One region of the Devosia lacusdianchii genome, then DNA from elsewhere that is predicted to be linked to it. Evidence: predicted binding sites of a transcription regulator. Region 1 holds the regulator's gene; the other holds the start of a gene.

Region 1 (7,833 bases):
CAATGACGCCGGTACGCTGTCGGCCCGGCCGATGAAGGGCACGGCCCCGCGCGGGCGGACGCTGGCCGAGGACGAAGCCGGCCGTGCCGCCCTGGCGGCGGACGAAAAGAACCGCGCCGAAAACCTGATGATCGTCGACCTGCTGCGCAACGATCTGGGTCGCATCTCCGAAATCGGCTCGGTCAAGGTCACAGACCTCTTCACCGTCGAGACCTACAAGACGCTCCACACCATGACCTCGGGCATAACAGCCCAACGCCGCCCGGGGGTGACCACGACCGGCCTGCTTGCCAATCTCTTCCCCTGTGGTTCAATCACCGGCGCCCCGAAACTGCGCGCCATGGAAATCATCGACGAAGTCGAGACCGGGCCGCGCGGGCTTTATACCGGCTCGATCGGCTATTTTGCCCCCAATGGCGACCTGGCCCTCAACGTCGCCATTCGCACTGCGGTTATCGACAGCGATGGTCACGGCCAGATTGGTATCGGCGGCGGTATCGTGGCCGACAGTGTCGCCGAGGACGAGTATCGCGAGGCGCTGCTCAAGATGGCGTTCTTCACCGAACCGGCTGCTCCGGTCACGCTGATCGAAACCCTGCTCTGGGAACGGGACAAGGGCTATTGGCTGCTTGACCGGCACATGGCACGGCTGGAGCTGTCCGCGCGCTATTTCGAATTGCCCTGCGACCGGGAAGCCATCACCGCAACGCTTCGCGGCGTCACCATGACGGCCGATCGCATGCGCGTGCGGCTGACTCTTGACGCATCCGGCCCCGCCGTCTCCGCCGTGCCGCTGCCGGCCAATCCGGCGGTGTTCCGCTTCGCCATCGCCGCCGAACCGCTCGATTCGCAAAGCCGCTGGCTGGCGCACAAGACGACCAATCGCGCCTTCTACGACGAGCCGCGCCAGCGCGCCCATGCCGAGCTTGGCGTCGATGAGGTGGTGTTCCGCAATGAGCGGGGCGAACTCACCGAAGGTTCGATCACCAACCTCTTTGTCGAACGCGACGGCATGCTGCTTACCCCGCCTTTGTCCGCCGGTCTGCTGCCCGGCACGCTGCGGGCCGAGCTCATCGCTACCGGCAAGGCTGTCGAGCAGCGTTTGACCCTTGCCGATCTCGAAACCGCCGAGGCAATCTGGCTGGGCAATTCGGTGCGCGGCCTGATGCGCGCCGAGTGGATCAAGACCTAGGAGACAAGCCGATGACGATCGAAATCACCCCGCGGGACGTGCTGGTCGTCGTCGACATGCAGTACGACTTCCTGCCCGGCGGCAACCTTGCGGTAGCCGGCGGCGATGAGATCGTGCCGCTGATCAACACGCTGGCGCGCCATTTTACCAATGTCGTGTTCACCCAGGACTGGCATCCGGCCGACCACATTTCCTTTGCCAGCCAGCATCCCGGCAAGGCGCCGTTCGAGACCGTGGAACTGCCCTATGGCACGCAGGTGCTGTGGCCCGACCACTGCGTGTGGAACACGCAAGGCGCGGCACTGTCAGCCGATCTCGACATTCCCCACGGGCAACTCATTATCCGTAAGGGGTACAACCGGTTGATCGATTCCTATTCCGGCTTCCAGGAAGCCGATCGCGAAACGCTGACCGGCCTGGCTGGTTATCTCAACGAGCGCGATCTCGGTCGGCTCTATGTGGTGGGCCTCGCCACCGATTTCTGCGTCGGCTGGACCGCCATCGATGCGGCGGCCGCCGGGTTCGACGTGACCGTGATCGAGGATGCGACGCGGGCCATCGACAATGCGGGAAGTCTCGCCAAGGCCTGGGCCGATATGGCCGAGGCTGGGGTGGAGCGGGTGATGAGCAAGCAAATTCTGGGGTAGGCGGGCACCCCTCCCCCGCCCACTGCACGTCATCCTCGGCTTGACCCGAGGGTGACGATCGAGTGTGTACGGCGTGCAACTCAAGCCCAAACGAAAATCCCCGCTTGCGCGGGGATTCACGTGAAACGCTTCGTCGCGTCTCAGACGCTCTTGTCGATTGCCTCGTCCGCCGGAGCGTGGCTCGGGCCGCCCTTGGCGACGCCGACCATGGCGGGGCGCAAAACCCTGTCGCCGATAGCGAAACCGGCCTGCACCACCTGCACCACCGTACCTTCCGGCCGGCTCGGATCGGGGACTTCGAACATGGCCTGGTGCTTGTGCGGATCGAATTTCTGGCCCTCGGCCTCGATCGGCTTGACGCCGTGCTTGGCCAAGAGGCGCTGCATTTCGCGCTCGGTCATCTCGATGCCTTCGATCAGGCTCTTGGTGGTCGCATCGCCATTTTCGCGCGCTTCCGCCGGCAGCACCATCAGGGCGCGGCTCAGCGCGTCGGTGGCCGAGAGCATGTCGCGGGCAAAGCCGGCAATGGCGTAGCTGCGCGTATCGGCGACGTCGCGCTCGGTCCGCTTGCGCAAGTTTTCCATCTCGGCAATGGTCCGCAGCACGCGGTCCTTGAGCTCAGCATTCTCAACGCGCAGCGCCTCGACCGGGTCAACCGCCGGCTGCTCACTGGTGATTTCGACTTCAGGCGTCTCGCCCGAGGCGGCGTTCTCGTCGCTCATCATTGTTCTATTCCGCAAAAACCAAAGAATTTGCCCCGCATATCGGCCAAACCAGTGTCCTTTTCAAGTCATAGTGCACCGGACCGGCAACGCTCACCGTGACGCCGAGGCCATTGCTCCACCGGCGCCAAAGGTCAAAATCATCGCTTCCGCGCCATCATCGCTTCCGCGCCATCATCGCCGTGATCACATTGGCGGTATAGTCCACCACCGGCACGATGCGGGCGTAATTGAGTCGGGTCGGCCCGATCACGCCCAGCACGCCCACCACCTTGTCATTGGCATCCTTGTAGGGCGAGAGGATGACCGAGGAGCCCGAAAGCGAGAACAGCTTGTTCTCCGAACCGATGAAGATGCGCACGCCTTGCGCCTTCTCGGCATCGCCCAGCAGCTCCAGCAGGCCATCCTTGCTTTCGAGCTCGTCGAACAATTGCCGCATGCGCAGCAATTCGTCCGATGCCATCGTGTCGTTGATGAGGTTGGCGCGGCCGCGCACGATCACTGTCGGCGCGCTGGTTGCCGAGGCCTGGCTGAGGGTCGCGATCCCAGCATCCACCAGCTTCTGCGTCAGCTCGTCGAGCTCGGCCCGTTGCTCGGCGCGCTGTTCGGCCAGCACCTTGCGCGCTTCGGCTATGGTGCGCCCCACCACATGATGGGCCAGGTAATTGCCCGCCTGAGCCAGCGCACTCGCCGTTAGTCCCGGCGGCGTATCCATGATGCGGTTTTCCACCTGCCCGTCCTGCCCGACCATGATCGCCATGGCGCGGGTCGAATCGAGCCGCACGAATTCGATGTGGCGCAGGATCATGTCGGCCTTGGTGGCGATCACCACGCCAGCGCCCTGGCTCAGGCCGCTGAGCAATTGGCTGGCCTCGGTCAGCACATCCTCGACTTGCCCCTGGCGCTGGCCCTCGATCGATTTGGCGATCTGGCTGCGTTCGCTTTCGTTGACCGCGCCGACCTCCAGCATGGCGTCGACAAAAAACCGCAAGCCCTCCTGCGTCGGCGCCCGGCCCGCCGAAGTATGCGGTGCCGCGATGAGCCCCAGATCTTCGAGATCGGCCATGACATTGCGCACCGAAGCCGGCGACAGCCCCGTCTGCAGCATGCGGCTGAGGTCGCGCGAGCCCACCGGCGTGCCGGTATCGAGATAGCGTTCCACCAGCCGCCGAAAGATGTCCTGGCTGCGGGCATTGAGCACGCTCAAAAAATCTTCGGGAGGCTTGCTCATGCCGTTTCGATAAAATCGTCCACTTTAACCCTGGCGTCTCATTTAAGCGCATTGCGCCCCTACGCCAAGCCACCGCCGCTTGTGAGCGGGGCTGAGGAGGGTTAAGAGGCGGTTAATAGAAATTTCCAAGCGGATTCTTGATGCGCCCTTCCGGACGTGAACCCAACCAGATGCGATCAGTGACCATCGAGCGCAACGTGGCCCAGAAGGCCGAAGGCTCCTGCCTCGTCTCGTTCGGAAATACCAAGGTGTTGGTCACCGCATCGGTCGAAACCAGCCTGCCGGGCTGGCTGCGCGGCAAGGGCCAGGGCTGGGTCACCGCCGAATATGGCATGCTGCCCCGCGCCACCGGCTCGCGCACCCGTCGTGAAGCCACGGCAGGCAAGCAGTCCGGACGCACCCAGGAAATCCAGCGTCTCATCGGCCGCTCGCTCCGCGCCGTGGTCGATATGCAGCTGCTTGGCGAAAACCAGGTGACCATCGATTGCGACGTGCTCGAAGCCGATGGCGGCACCCGCACCGCTTCAATCACCGGCGCCTATGTGGCGCTGGCCGACGCGATCGCCTGGATGGATGAGCGCAAGCTGACCAAGGGCAAGGCCCTGCGCGATTCGGTCGCCGCCGTATCCTGCGGCATCTATCGCGGGGCGCCGGTGCTCGATCTCGACTATCTCGAAGACGTCGAAGCCCATACCGACGCCAACTTCGTCATGACCGGGTCAGGCAAGTTCGTCGAAATCCAGGGCACTGCCGAACAGGCGCCGTTCAGCCGCGACGAGCTCAATGCGCTGATGGAATTGGCCGAACAGGGCGTTGGCGAATTGACCCTGATGCAACAGGTGGCGCTGCAAGCATGATCGGTTGGCTCCTCAAGAAAGTCGCGCGTCAGCCTGCCGCCAAGCCGGCAGAGCCCGTGCGCTCGGTCCCGGGCGAAAACTGCGCCCTCTGGCATGACGTCGCGCGCGCCCTCGATCAATCGTCCCGCGCTGCCGCGCGCACCAAGAGCAAGGGCGTGGCCCGATGAGCATCCCTCGGCTCCGCGAAGGCGATCGCCTGGTGCTGGCCACGCATAATGCGGGCAAGCTGAAGGAATTTCAGGAACTGTTCGAGCCGTTTGGCCTCGAACTGGTTTCGGCTGGCGAACTCGGCCTGCCCGAGCCCGAAGAGACCGGTACTACCTTTGCCGAAAACGCCCGCCTCAAAGCGCATGCCGCGGCACAGGGCTCCGGCATGCTGGCTCTGAGCGATGATTCCGGCCTCTGCGTCGACGCGCTTAATGGCGAGCCCGGTGTTTACACCGCCGACTGGGCGGGGGTGCCGCGCGATTTCAACCACGCCATGAAGCGCCTCGAAGATGCGCTGCAGGCTGCCAATGCGACCTCGCCCGGCCAGCGCAAGGGCTCGTTCAACGCCACGCTCTGCCTCGCCCATCCCGATGGGCGCGACGTGATCTATGCCGGCAAGTGTAATGGCACGCTGGTCTGGCCGCCGCGCGGCGATCGCGGCCATGGCTATGATCCGGTCTTCATGCCCGATGGCTATGACATCACATTCGGCCAGATGCCGGCTGAGATGAAGCATTCCTGGTCGCCCGGCGAACAGGGACTGAGCCACCGCGCCCGCGCCTTTGCGCTGTTCGTGGAGAACCAGATTGAGCAGTAACCCCAACGACATGTTCGGGGTTTACGTGCACTGGCCCTTCTGCGCGGCCAAGTGCCCCTATTGCGATTTCAACTCCCATGTCCATCGCGGCCCGTTCGACGAGATCGACTATGTCGCCGCCTATGAGCGCGAAATCGCCACGGCCGCGCAATTGGCGCCGGGCCGCGTGGTGCAATCCATCTTCTTTGGCGGCGGTACGCCCTCGCTGATGAACCCGCAATCGACGGGCCGTATCATCGATGCGATCGCCAAGCACTGGACGGTAGAGAAGAACGCCGAAATCACGCTCGAGGCCAACCCGACCAGCGTCGAGGTCGATCGCTTCAAGGGTTACCGCAGTGCCGGGGTGAACCGCGTGTCGCTGGGCGTGCAATCCCTGCGCGAAGGGCCGCTGGCCGAACTCGGCCGCCGCCATACGGTGGATGAGGCGATCGCCGCTGTGCGCATCGCGCAGAGCGTTTTCGATCGCAGCAGCTTCGATCTCATCTACGCCCGCCCCAAGCAGACACTCGAGGATTGGGAAGACGAGCTCAAGGAAGCTTTGTGGATGGCGCGGGGCCATATCAGCCTCTACCAGCTGACCATCGAGCAGGGCACGCGCTATTTCGACCTGCATAAGGCTGGCAAACTGGCCATGCCCAACGAAGACCTGGCGGCCGATTTCTATGAGCTGACCCAGGAGCTGACGGCGTCGGCCGGGCTGCCGGCCTATGAGATTTCCAACCACGCCCGCCCCGGCCAGGAGAGCACCCACAACATGCTCTACTGGCGCTATGGCGAATATGCCGGCATCGGCCCGGGCGCCCATGGCCGCTTGATGATCAACAACCAGCGCCATGCCACCGCCGCCGAAAAACTGCCCTTCGACTGGCAAAAGCTGGTGAAGACCAAAGGCCACGGCATGGTGGTCGACGATGTGTTGACCTGGGAGGAGCAGGGCGACGAGTTCCTCGTCATGGGCCTGCGCCTCAAGGAAGGCATTTCGCCGGCACGCTTCACCTCGATTTCCGGGCGGCAGATCAGCAAGACCCAGATCGAAGCGCTCAAGGGCTATGGCTTCGTCGAAAGCCTGCCCAACGGCAATCTGCGCGTAACCGACAAGGGCTTCCCGGTGCTGGACGCCGTGGTCGCCGACCTGGCGGCTTAAGGCTTCTTTACCTCTCCCCCAAAGGGAGAGGTAAGAAAGCTAGAGCTTCGCACCCTCGATCTGCACCGCCCCACCCTGCCCGATCTTCTTGATCGCCAGCGCGTATTCGCTGCGGCCATTGCCGAGGAACCGGAACACGCCATCGCGCCCGTTGAACCCCGTTGCTGCCGTCAGCAGCCCCGCATTGTAGGGCGGGTTGGCCATGGACAGGGCATTCACATTGGCAAGCACCGTCGCCGTGTAGGCAATGGTGGCCAGCGCATGCGGCTGGCCCCCGAAGCGTGCCTGGTAGTCGCCACGGATCGCCGCCATGCCGGCACCATCGACGGTTGGGTAAATGGCGCCGCTCAATTGGCTGGCGGTCATGATCGCCGGGTCGCCTTCCCAATCGGCCGAGCCCACGATCTGTACCATATCTGCGCTCACGCCCGCCTGGCTGAGCAACGCGCCGAAACTCGGCGCGGTCGAGCGATCGGGCAGGTAGAGTGTATCGATCAGGCTCTTCTGAATCATTGGCAGCGCCTGATCGACGATCTGCTTGGCCTCGTTGATATCAGAGAAGGTGTAGATGGCCTGGGGCGCGAACCCGGCGGCGGCCGCCTGCTGACGGAAGGCCGTTTCCTGCGCCTGGCCGAACTCGGTTGCGGGGAAAATCCCGGCAACACCGCGCCGGCCTTGGATCTTGACCCAGTTGAGCGAACGTTTCATCTCAGCATCAGGCAGGACGCTGAGCAGATAAACACCGGGGCTGGCTGCCGTTGGATTGTTGGAAAATCCGATCAGCGGCAGGCCGGCGGCGCGCGCCACCGCTCCGGCGGCAGTCACCTGATCGGCGCGCAAGGGTCCGAGGATCAGCTTGGCGCCATCGGCGACGGCGGCGCTTGCCGCACTGGTCGCGCCCTGCACCGTTGCGCCGGTGTCGCGCAGGGTGAAGGTGACATTCTCGGCGATGTTGGGATTGGCCTCGATGAAGGCTACTGCCAGCTTCGAAGCATTGGCCAGCGACATACCGACCGAGGCCAGTCCTGGGTCACCGCTCAATGGCAGCAGCAGCGCCACCTTGACCGGGCCGCGGCCGAAACTCTCGCTCGGGCCGGCCGGCAGCATGGGCTGGTTGGGGATCACTTGCCCCTGCCCCGGCTGCATCGGCGCGTCGCCGCCGAAGCTCAATGTGCGCGAGCCAAACTGGAAATCGGTGGGCGAGCAGGCCGTCAGCACGAGCAGGATCGCCG
Region 2 (7,833 bases), 900 kb from region 1:
CGCCTTTACCGGTGCCCACGAAGACCGCAAAGGCGCGGCCGAACTGGCTGATGGCGGTACGCTGTTCCTCGACGAAATCGGCGAGATGGACCTGTCGCTGCAGAGCAAGCTGCTGCGGTTCCTCCAGACCGGCACACTGAGCCGCGTGGGCGAATCGGGCGTCAGGCACGTCGATGTGCGGGTGATCTGCGCCACCAATCGCAATCCGATGCAGCTCATCGCCGACAAGAAGTTCCGCGAGGACCTGTTCTACCGGCTGCATGTTCTGCCGATCCACCTGCCGCCCCTGCGCCAGCGGCCGACCGATATCATGGTGCTGGCGCGGCATTTCCTCGAACGCTACGCGGCCGAGGAGCACAAGAGTTTTGACGGTTACTCGCCTGATGTGGCGGGGATCCTCGCCTCGGGCGACTGGCCGGGCAATGTGCGGCAATTGCAGAACCTGGTGCGCCGGCTCGTCGTGATGTTCGACGGCGGCGAGATCACGCCCGCCATGCTGGCGGCAGCCGATATCGAATCGCGCGGCATCGTGCCCGTGGCCGAGAGCCAGCCACGCACGGAGCGCCGGCCGGCCATTTTGCCGATGTGGCAGCAGGAACAACGCATCATCGAAGACGCGATCGCCAGCTTCGGCGGCAATGTCTCGCTGGCGGCGGCGGCGCTGGAGATCAGCCCATCCACCATTTATCGCAAGCGGCAGAGCTGGGCCGATATGGCGGTGGCGAGCTAGGCGTCTGACTTCCAATCGGAATCCCGGTCCCCTCCACGCCCGTCACCACCCGACTTGTTCGGGTGGTCCAGTGCGGACTGCGGGCGTGGCTGGATTGCCCGGACAAGCTGGGCAATGACGATGGAAACAAAATCGGATGCACTGAAACACGCTACGCAAGGGCCAAGTTGATGCAGCGCCCGTGGTAACGAGGGCGCGCCTAAGGCGTATTGGCTTCACGTGCCTTGACGCGGTCGAGGCCGAGATAGTGTTCGCGCAGGATCACGGCGATGCCCGAGAATACGATGATCAAGGCGCCCAGGATCATCGCGACGGTCGGGATATCGCCGAACACGGCGAAGCCGATGACAATGGTCAGCAATAGCGAGACATATTCGAACGGTGCGATGACCGACATGTCGGCATAGCGGTAGCATGAGGTCAGCAGCAATTGCCCGATTCCGCCGGCAAATCCCGCGCCGATCAGTAGCGCCGCCTGAGTGGGCGTGGGCATGACCCAGCCGAAGGGGATGGTGGCAAGCGACAGCACGCTGGCGCTGATAAAAAAGTAGATGACGATCGCCTCGGTGCGCTCGGTCTGCACGAGTTTGCGCACCTGCATCATGGCGAAGGCGGTAAGAATGGCGCCGCCGAATGCGGCCGCAGCGCCGATCGCCTCGTTGTTGCCAAGCGGCTGCCCGCTGGAGAACAGCGTCAGACGGGGCCAGAGGATGATGACGACGCCGACAAGGCCGATGACCACCGCCGTCCAGCGGAAGGCATGAACCTTCTCCTTGAGCAGGACGGCGCTGAACAGGACGATCAGCAATGGCGCGGCATAGCCGATGGCCGTCGCCTCGGGCAGCGGCAGGCGGGTGAGGGCGAAGAAGCCGAGCCCCATGGAGGATGCGCCGACAAGCGCCCTGACCACATGGCCGAGCGGGTTACGCGTATGCAGCGCCGTACGCAATTGCCGCCGCCAGAGCAGGTAAGCGACAACCGGCAGGATGGCGAAGAAGCAGCGGAAGAACACCAATTCCCCAGCGGGGATGGTTGCGGTGGCCTTGAGCAGGGTCGCCATGACGACGAAGAAGCAGACCGAGAGCACCTTGAGCGTAATGCCACGTAACGGCCCGCCCGTGTGTTGCGCGGGGCTTGCCGGGTTGGGTGGCGCTGGAGTGGTCACGGCAATCTCGTCTTTTGAGCCGCCTTAGCGGCTAGCGGATTGCTCCAGCTTTTCCTTGGCGATACGCGCAGTGGCGAACGCCTTGTGCTCGGGGCCGACGGCAGAGCCGGTCTTGATCACCTTGCCGTTGGCATCGTGAATTTCCCAATGCCAGTTGGCGTTCGGGCCGCTGCCGCCCTTGAGGCGCAGCTTGATCTGTAGGGTGCTATCTTGGGTCATGCCTGCCTTATGGCGCAGGTTCGCGCGGGGTGGAAGGGGGAAAGTTGCCCCGGTCGCTGCTAGACCTCGGAGCGGCGATACTCGATGCGGTCGCCACGAAAGGCGAGGTGATCGCGAATGGACTCAACTTGCGGGCATGGGTCGGGATAGTACCAGACTTGGTCGGGACCGTCGGCGGTGAGCGTCTTGATCGTGTAGTAGGACGCCTCTCCCATAGCGGGATTGCTCGTGCGGGTTTCGGACGCCTCAAGAATGCCGGGCTGGACGTCTTCGCGCGGCACATAGATGCGCACCGGCTCGCCAGGCTCCTCGACCTCGAGCGCCCGGAGCGAACTGGCGATTTCGGCGTCATCGAAAATGACATGCACGCGACCTGAAACCGGGGTGATCTTGATATCTTTGTCGAGACATTGACGCGTCATAATTAGCTGCTCTTGTGCGGTGGGCGATCGACAAGGATCAAACGCGCGAAGTCAAAGTCGGTTCACCCGACCTTGACTCCTCCAGGCCCCAGCCATATATCCCCGGCACCTGTTAGCACTCTACAATGACGAGTGCTAACAGCCGAAAAATTGCATTTTATATGATGCCAGAAGGAGCAATCATGGGCTTCCGTCCTCTGCACGACCGCGTGGTCGTCCGCCGTCTCGACAGCGAAGAAAAGACCAAAGGCGGGATCATCATCCCCGACACCGCCAAGGAAAAGCCCTCCGAGGGCGTGATCGTCTCCGTGGGCCCCGGCGCCCGTGACGAAAGCGGCAAGATCAATGCCCTCGACGTCAAGGCCGGCGACCGCGTGCTGTTCGGCAAGTGGAGCGGCACCGAGGTCAAGCTCAACGGCGAAGACCTGCTGATCATGAAGGAATCCGACATCATGGGCATCGTCGAAGTCTAAGCGACTTCCCTGCCCTTTCGTCGTTTCAACCATTCTTAAGGAGCGCCAACCATGGCCGCTAAAGAAGTAAAGTTCTCGACCGATGCCCGCGACAAGATGCTGCGCGGCGTCAACATCCTGGCCAATGCGGTCAAGGTGACCCTCGGCCCCAAGGGTCGTAACGTCGTTATCGAAAAGTCGTTCGGCGCCCCGCGCATCACCAAGGACGGCGTGACCGTCGCCAAGGAAATCGAACTGGAAGACAAGTTCGAGAACCTGGGCGCCCAGCTCCTGCGTTCGGTCGCTTCCAAGACCAACGACATTGCCGGTGACGGCACCACCACCGCGACCGTTCTGGGTCAGGCTATCGTTGTCGAAGGCGTCAAGGCTGTTGCCGCCGGGTTCAACCCGATGGATCTGAAGCGCGGTATCGATCTGGCTGTTGAAGAAGTCGTTGCTTCGCTCAAGGCCGCTTCGTCCAAGATCAAGTCGTCGTCCGAAGTTGCCCAGGTCGGCACCATTTCGGCCAACGGTGAATCGTCCATCGGTGACATGATTGCCGAAGCGATGCAGAAGGTCGGCAACGAGGGTGTCATCACCGTCGAAGAAGCCAAGACCGCTGAGACCGAACTCGATGTCGTTGAAGGCATGCAGTTCGACCGCGGCTACCTGTCGCCCTACTTCGTGACCAATGCCGAGAAGATGACCGCCGTTCTGGAAGATCCTGTGATCCTCCTACACGAGAAGAAGCTGTCGAACCTTCAGGCTATCCTGCCGATCCTTGAGTCGGTCGTGCAGTCGCAGCGCCCGCTGCTGATCATTGCCGAAGACATCGAAGGCGAGGCTCTCGCGACCCTCGTCGTCAACCGTCTGCGTGGCGGCCTCAAGGTTGCTGCCGTCAAGGCACCTGGCTTCGGCGACCGCCGCAAGGCCATGCTGGAAGACATCGCCATCCTGACCGGTGGTTCGGTGATCTCCGAAGATCTCGGCATCAAGCTCGAGAACGTGACCATCGACATGCTCGGCACTGCCAAGCGCGTTGAAATCACCAAGGAAAACACCACGATCGTCGACGGCGCCGGCACCCAGGAAGACATCCAGGGCCGCGTTGGCCAGATCAAGTCGCAGATCGAAGAAACCACTTCGGACTACGACAAGGAAAAGCTGCAGGAACGCCTGGCAAAGCTCGCCGGTGGCGTTGCGGTGATCAAGGTCGGCGGCTCGACGGAAGTCGAAGTCAAGGAGCGCAAGGACCGCGTCGACGACGCGCTGAACGCAACCCGCGCTGCCGTTGAAGAAGGCATCGTTGCCGGTGGTGGCGTTGCGCTGCTGCGTGCTTCGAACGCCATGACCGTCAAGGGCGCCAATGCCGACCAGGCTGCTGGTATCGCCATCGTTCGCCGCGCTCTGCAGGAGCCGGTGCGCACGATCGCCAACAATGCCGGTGCCGAAGGCTCCGTCGTCGTCGGCAAGATCCTCGAGAACAGCTCGTCGACCTTCGGCTACAATGCCGCGACCGGCGAATATGGTGATCTGATCACCATGGGCGTTATCGACCCGGTGAAGGTGGTTCGCACTGCCCTGCAGGACGCTGCTTCGGTTGCTTCGCTGCTGATCACCACCGAGGCCCTCATCGTCGAAGCCCCGAAGGAAGCTGCACCGGCAATGCCTGGCGGCGGCGGCATGGGCGGCATGGGCGGTATGGACTTCTAAGAAGTCCAACGCCCAAAATGCAAAGTGTTCGGACCGGTCAAGCCGGTCCGAATGGCGGTATGGACTTCTAAGAAGTCTTATCCAGCTTCGAGGTTCGTTTCTTCCCAGTCACGAACTTCGTGGAAAGGCGCAGTGGAAACACTGCGCCTTTTTCTTATTCCGCGCGCAATGGCGTGGCATTACAGTGCGGCAAGCGCCCATCGAGAGGATTTCATGCGGACACCAAGACGTGGCAGTGCATTCGACCAGGCAGAAGCCGCCTTCAAGGCTGTGACCAGCAAGCCGGTAGAAGCCGCACCAAAGACGATCGCCCCACCTTCGGGCAAGGAAATGGTGACGCTGCGCCTCGATCGAGCTGTTCTCGAACACTTCCAGGAGGATGGTCCCGGCTGGCAGGACCGGATCAACGCTGCTCTGCGTCAGAGCGCGGGCCTGGATAGCGCCGATAACGGCTGAACGGCTGTGGTGGCGCGCGTGGGTTCGGAGGGCGAAATGCTGCGCGTTGTTTCGCTCGACAAGACCAATCTGGCAGCAGCCGCTGCCATCGATGCCTCGTTCATGGTCAGCGAGGAAGGCGAGGTGACCCACTTCGAGGCCGGCCTACAACTGCTGCCGCGCTCCGTCACCCCGTACCGCAAAAGCTATCTCGATGCCCGCGAGGACCTCGAAGCGGCAATTTCCGACGATACACAGGCAGGCTATGTTGCACTGCTCGATGGCGTAGTGGTGGGCGTCGTGATCGTGAGCCGCGACTGGAACGGCATGGGCCTGGTCGATTGCCTTGCTGTCGATCCCAACCGTCGCGGCGCCGGCATTGGCGCGGCCCTAATCGACAAGACCAAAGCCTGGGCCAAAGCGCGTGGATTGCCGGCGGTGCGGCTCGAAACACAGAACAACAATCTCGTGGCCTGCCGTTTCTACGAACGCCAGGGGTTCGCGCTCAGGGGATTTGATGCCGATCTGTATCGTGCAGATATGCCGGGCACACGCGAAGTGGCACTGTTCTGGTACTTTTGGTTGTAGCGAGAAGCCTTCCCTATAGCACGGCTTCCCGTTCCTCCGAACCGCAACACCGGACTGGTGCACCAGGCCATTTGACAGCAACGCTGAGGCGTTTCATTTTCTTGAGGAAGCAGTGACTTGAGGGGGACTGGCATGTCCGGGCGTGTTTTGTTGGTTACGGTCGCCTTGTTGGCATTGGTCAGTACGGGCGACGCCTTTGCTCAAAAGACCAAGATCAAGGCCGATACGCCGCAGACCACTATCCACCAGCCGCAGCAACCCCAGCAGACGCCGCCGCAGCAGAGCGGCTCCGTGGACCCTGACGATATCGAACAAATTCTCGATGACGCCGACGCTGCCTACTTTGTCGATGACGGGCAGACGCCGGACTACAAGCGCGCTTTCGAACTGTACTCGCTGGCGGCAGGTGCCGGCGACCCCTATGCGATGAACCGGGTCGGCCTGATGTACGACCGCGGCGAGCATGTCGACCAGGATTTCGGTCAGGCTTTCGAGTGGTACCTGAAGGCCGCCGAAGCAGGCCTGCCCTCGGCGCAAAGCAATGTTGGGAGCATGTACAGTGCCGGCGACGGCGTACGGCAAGATTATGCCGAAGCCGTGCGCTGGTTCCGCCGGGCGGCGGAGAATGGCTATGGCTACGCCATGTATTCGCTGGGCGATATGTATCTGGGCGGAACGGGGGTCGCCAAGGACGCCGAAGAGGCAGCGGCCTGGTACCAGAAGGCCTCGGATGCAGGTGACGCCAATGGGCATTGGGCGCTTTCGCTGCGCTACCTCTATGGCGACGGCGTCGGCAAGGACAGCCAGCGTGCCGCCGAGCTGGCCTATCTGGCGCTGACCAATGGTTTGCAGGTCGCGATGGATGAGTTCAAGGAGATCGGCAGCGCCGACACCTCGCCCAATTATCGCCGCGCCATCCAGGAACTGCTCAAGCGCGACGGCTATTATGACGGCGGTATCGACGGCAGTTTCGGCCCTGGCACGCAGCGGGCCATCGAGGCCGCATTCGGATCGGCGCTCTAGCTTGAGAATAGCAGGCGCAGGGCCAGCAGGATTGAGACCACAACGACGAGTGGGCGGATAATTTTAGCGCCGTAACGGATGCCGGTGCGCGCGCCGATATAGCCGCCGATCACCTGCCCCGCTGCCATGACGATGGCGGCCGGCCAGACGACGTCTCCCGCCGGAATGAAGATGGTCAGCGCCGCCAGGTTCGAGACCAGATTCACGATCTTGGTGTTGCCCGAAGCCCGCGTGAGCCCCATGCCGAAGAGCATGACGAAGCCGATGGTGAAGAACGAGCCCGTTCCCGGCCCGAAAATGCCGTCATAGAAGCCGATGGCGAAACCCAATACCGGCACGAACAGGTGGAACGGCAGCCGGGCGGCCTTGTCGGCATCGGAGAGATTGGGCGCGAAGAGGAAATAGAGCGCAATGCCGATCAGGGCGACCGGCACGGCGATATCGAGCAGGCCGGTATCGATCTGCCGGACCACGAGCGCACCGATAAGGCTGCCGGCATAGGTCAGCGCTATGGCCGGGATCAGTGCCTTGAGCGAAACGAAACCGCGGCGCCAGTAGGTGAGCGCCGCCATGCCGGTGCCTACCACCGATTGCATCTTATTGGTGGCCAGCGCGGCGACGGGAGGCAGGCCGGCCGACAACAAAGCCGGTACCGAGATCATGCCGCCACCCCCGGCAATGGCATCGACAAAGCCGGCGAGCATGCCGACACAGGCCAGAGCCAGCAATATCAGGGGATCGAGCATCAAGGCCTAGGTCCGATCTGTGCCGGTCCGGCGCGCGCTATCGCTATCCGGCTCGGCGATGCGACGCTCGTAGATGGGAATGTTGATCATTGACGACATGAAGCCGCTCATCATCAGCTGGAAGCCACTGACCATGGCGGTCATGGCCAAGATCACGGCGCGCATGGTGCTGGTGAGGTTGAGCGGGCCGAAATCGCGCTCGGCCCACTCGCTGACACCCCAGAGCAGCGCCGCGAATCCAACCACCATGAGCAGGATCGCCACCACCAGGATGCGCTCGAGCGTCAATGCTTCGAGCAGGCGATCATAATGGTCGGAACGCGGGATGAAGCCATAGCGC

Evidence for each region. Region 1 encodes HrcA, which represses chaperone genes, less so after heat shock. Its sites were predicted from a motif close to GTTAGCACTCNCNNNNNGNGAGTGCTAAC; they were not measured.
Region 2: MF606_RS03965 (co-chaperone GroES) is a predicted target of HrcA. The motif match lies at 2,648-2,676, and genes of this name have one in related genera.

What each region holds. Positions count from the first base shown of each region.
Region 1 is NZ_CP092483.1:4,258,910-4,266,742, forward strand. It holds gene pabB (aminodeoxychorismate synthase component I) at 1-1,192, shown strand, start outside; gene pncA (bifunctional nicotinamidase/pyrazinamidase) at 1,204-1,839, shown strand; gene grpE (nucleotide exchange factor GrpE) at 1,980-2,561, opposite strand; gene hrcA (heat-inducible transcriptional repressor HrcA) at 2,719-3,792, opposite strand; gene rph (ribonuclease PH) at 3,933-4,649, shown strand; gene MF606_RS21120 (hypothetical protein) at 4,646-4,816, shown strand; gene MF606_RS21125 (non-canonical purine NTP pyrophosphatase) at 4,813-5,454, shown strand; gene hemW (radical SAM family heme chaperone HemW) at 5,444-6,601, shown strand; gene MF606_RS21135 (type 1 periplasmic-binding domain-containing protein) at 6,641-7,833, opposite strand, start outside.
Region 2 is NZ_CP092483.1:804,930-812,762, reverse strand. It holds gene MF606_RS03985 (sigma-54-dependent transcriptional regulator) at 1-730, shown strand, start outside; gene MF606_RS03980 (DMT family transporter) at 930-1,895, opposite strand; gene MF606_RS03975 (hypothetical protein) at 1,920-2,114, opposite strand; gene MF606_RS03970 (DUF427 domain-containing protein) at 2,174-2,536, opposite strand; gene MF606_RS03965 (co-chaperone GroES) at 2,719-3,009, shown strand; gene groL (chaperonin GroEL) at 3,061-4,701, shown strand; gene MF606_RS03955 (BrnA antitoxin family protein) at 4,915-5,157, shown strand; gene MF606_RS03950 (GNAT family N-acetyltransferase) at 5,194-5,724, shown strand; gene MF606_RS03945 (SEL1-like repeat protein) at 5,857-6,747, shown strand; gene MF606_RS03940 (TSUP family transporter) at 6,744-7,493, opposite strand; gene MF606_RS03935 (glycosyltransferase family 2 protein) at 7,500-7,833, opposite strand, start outside.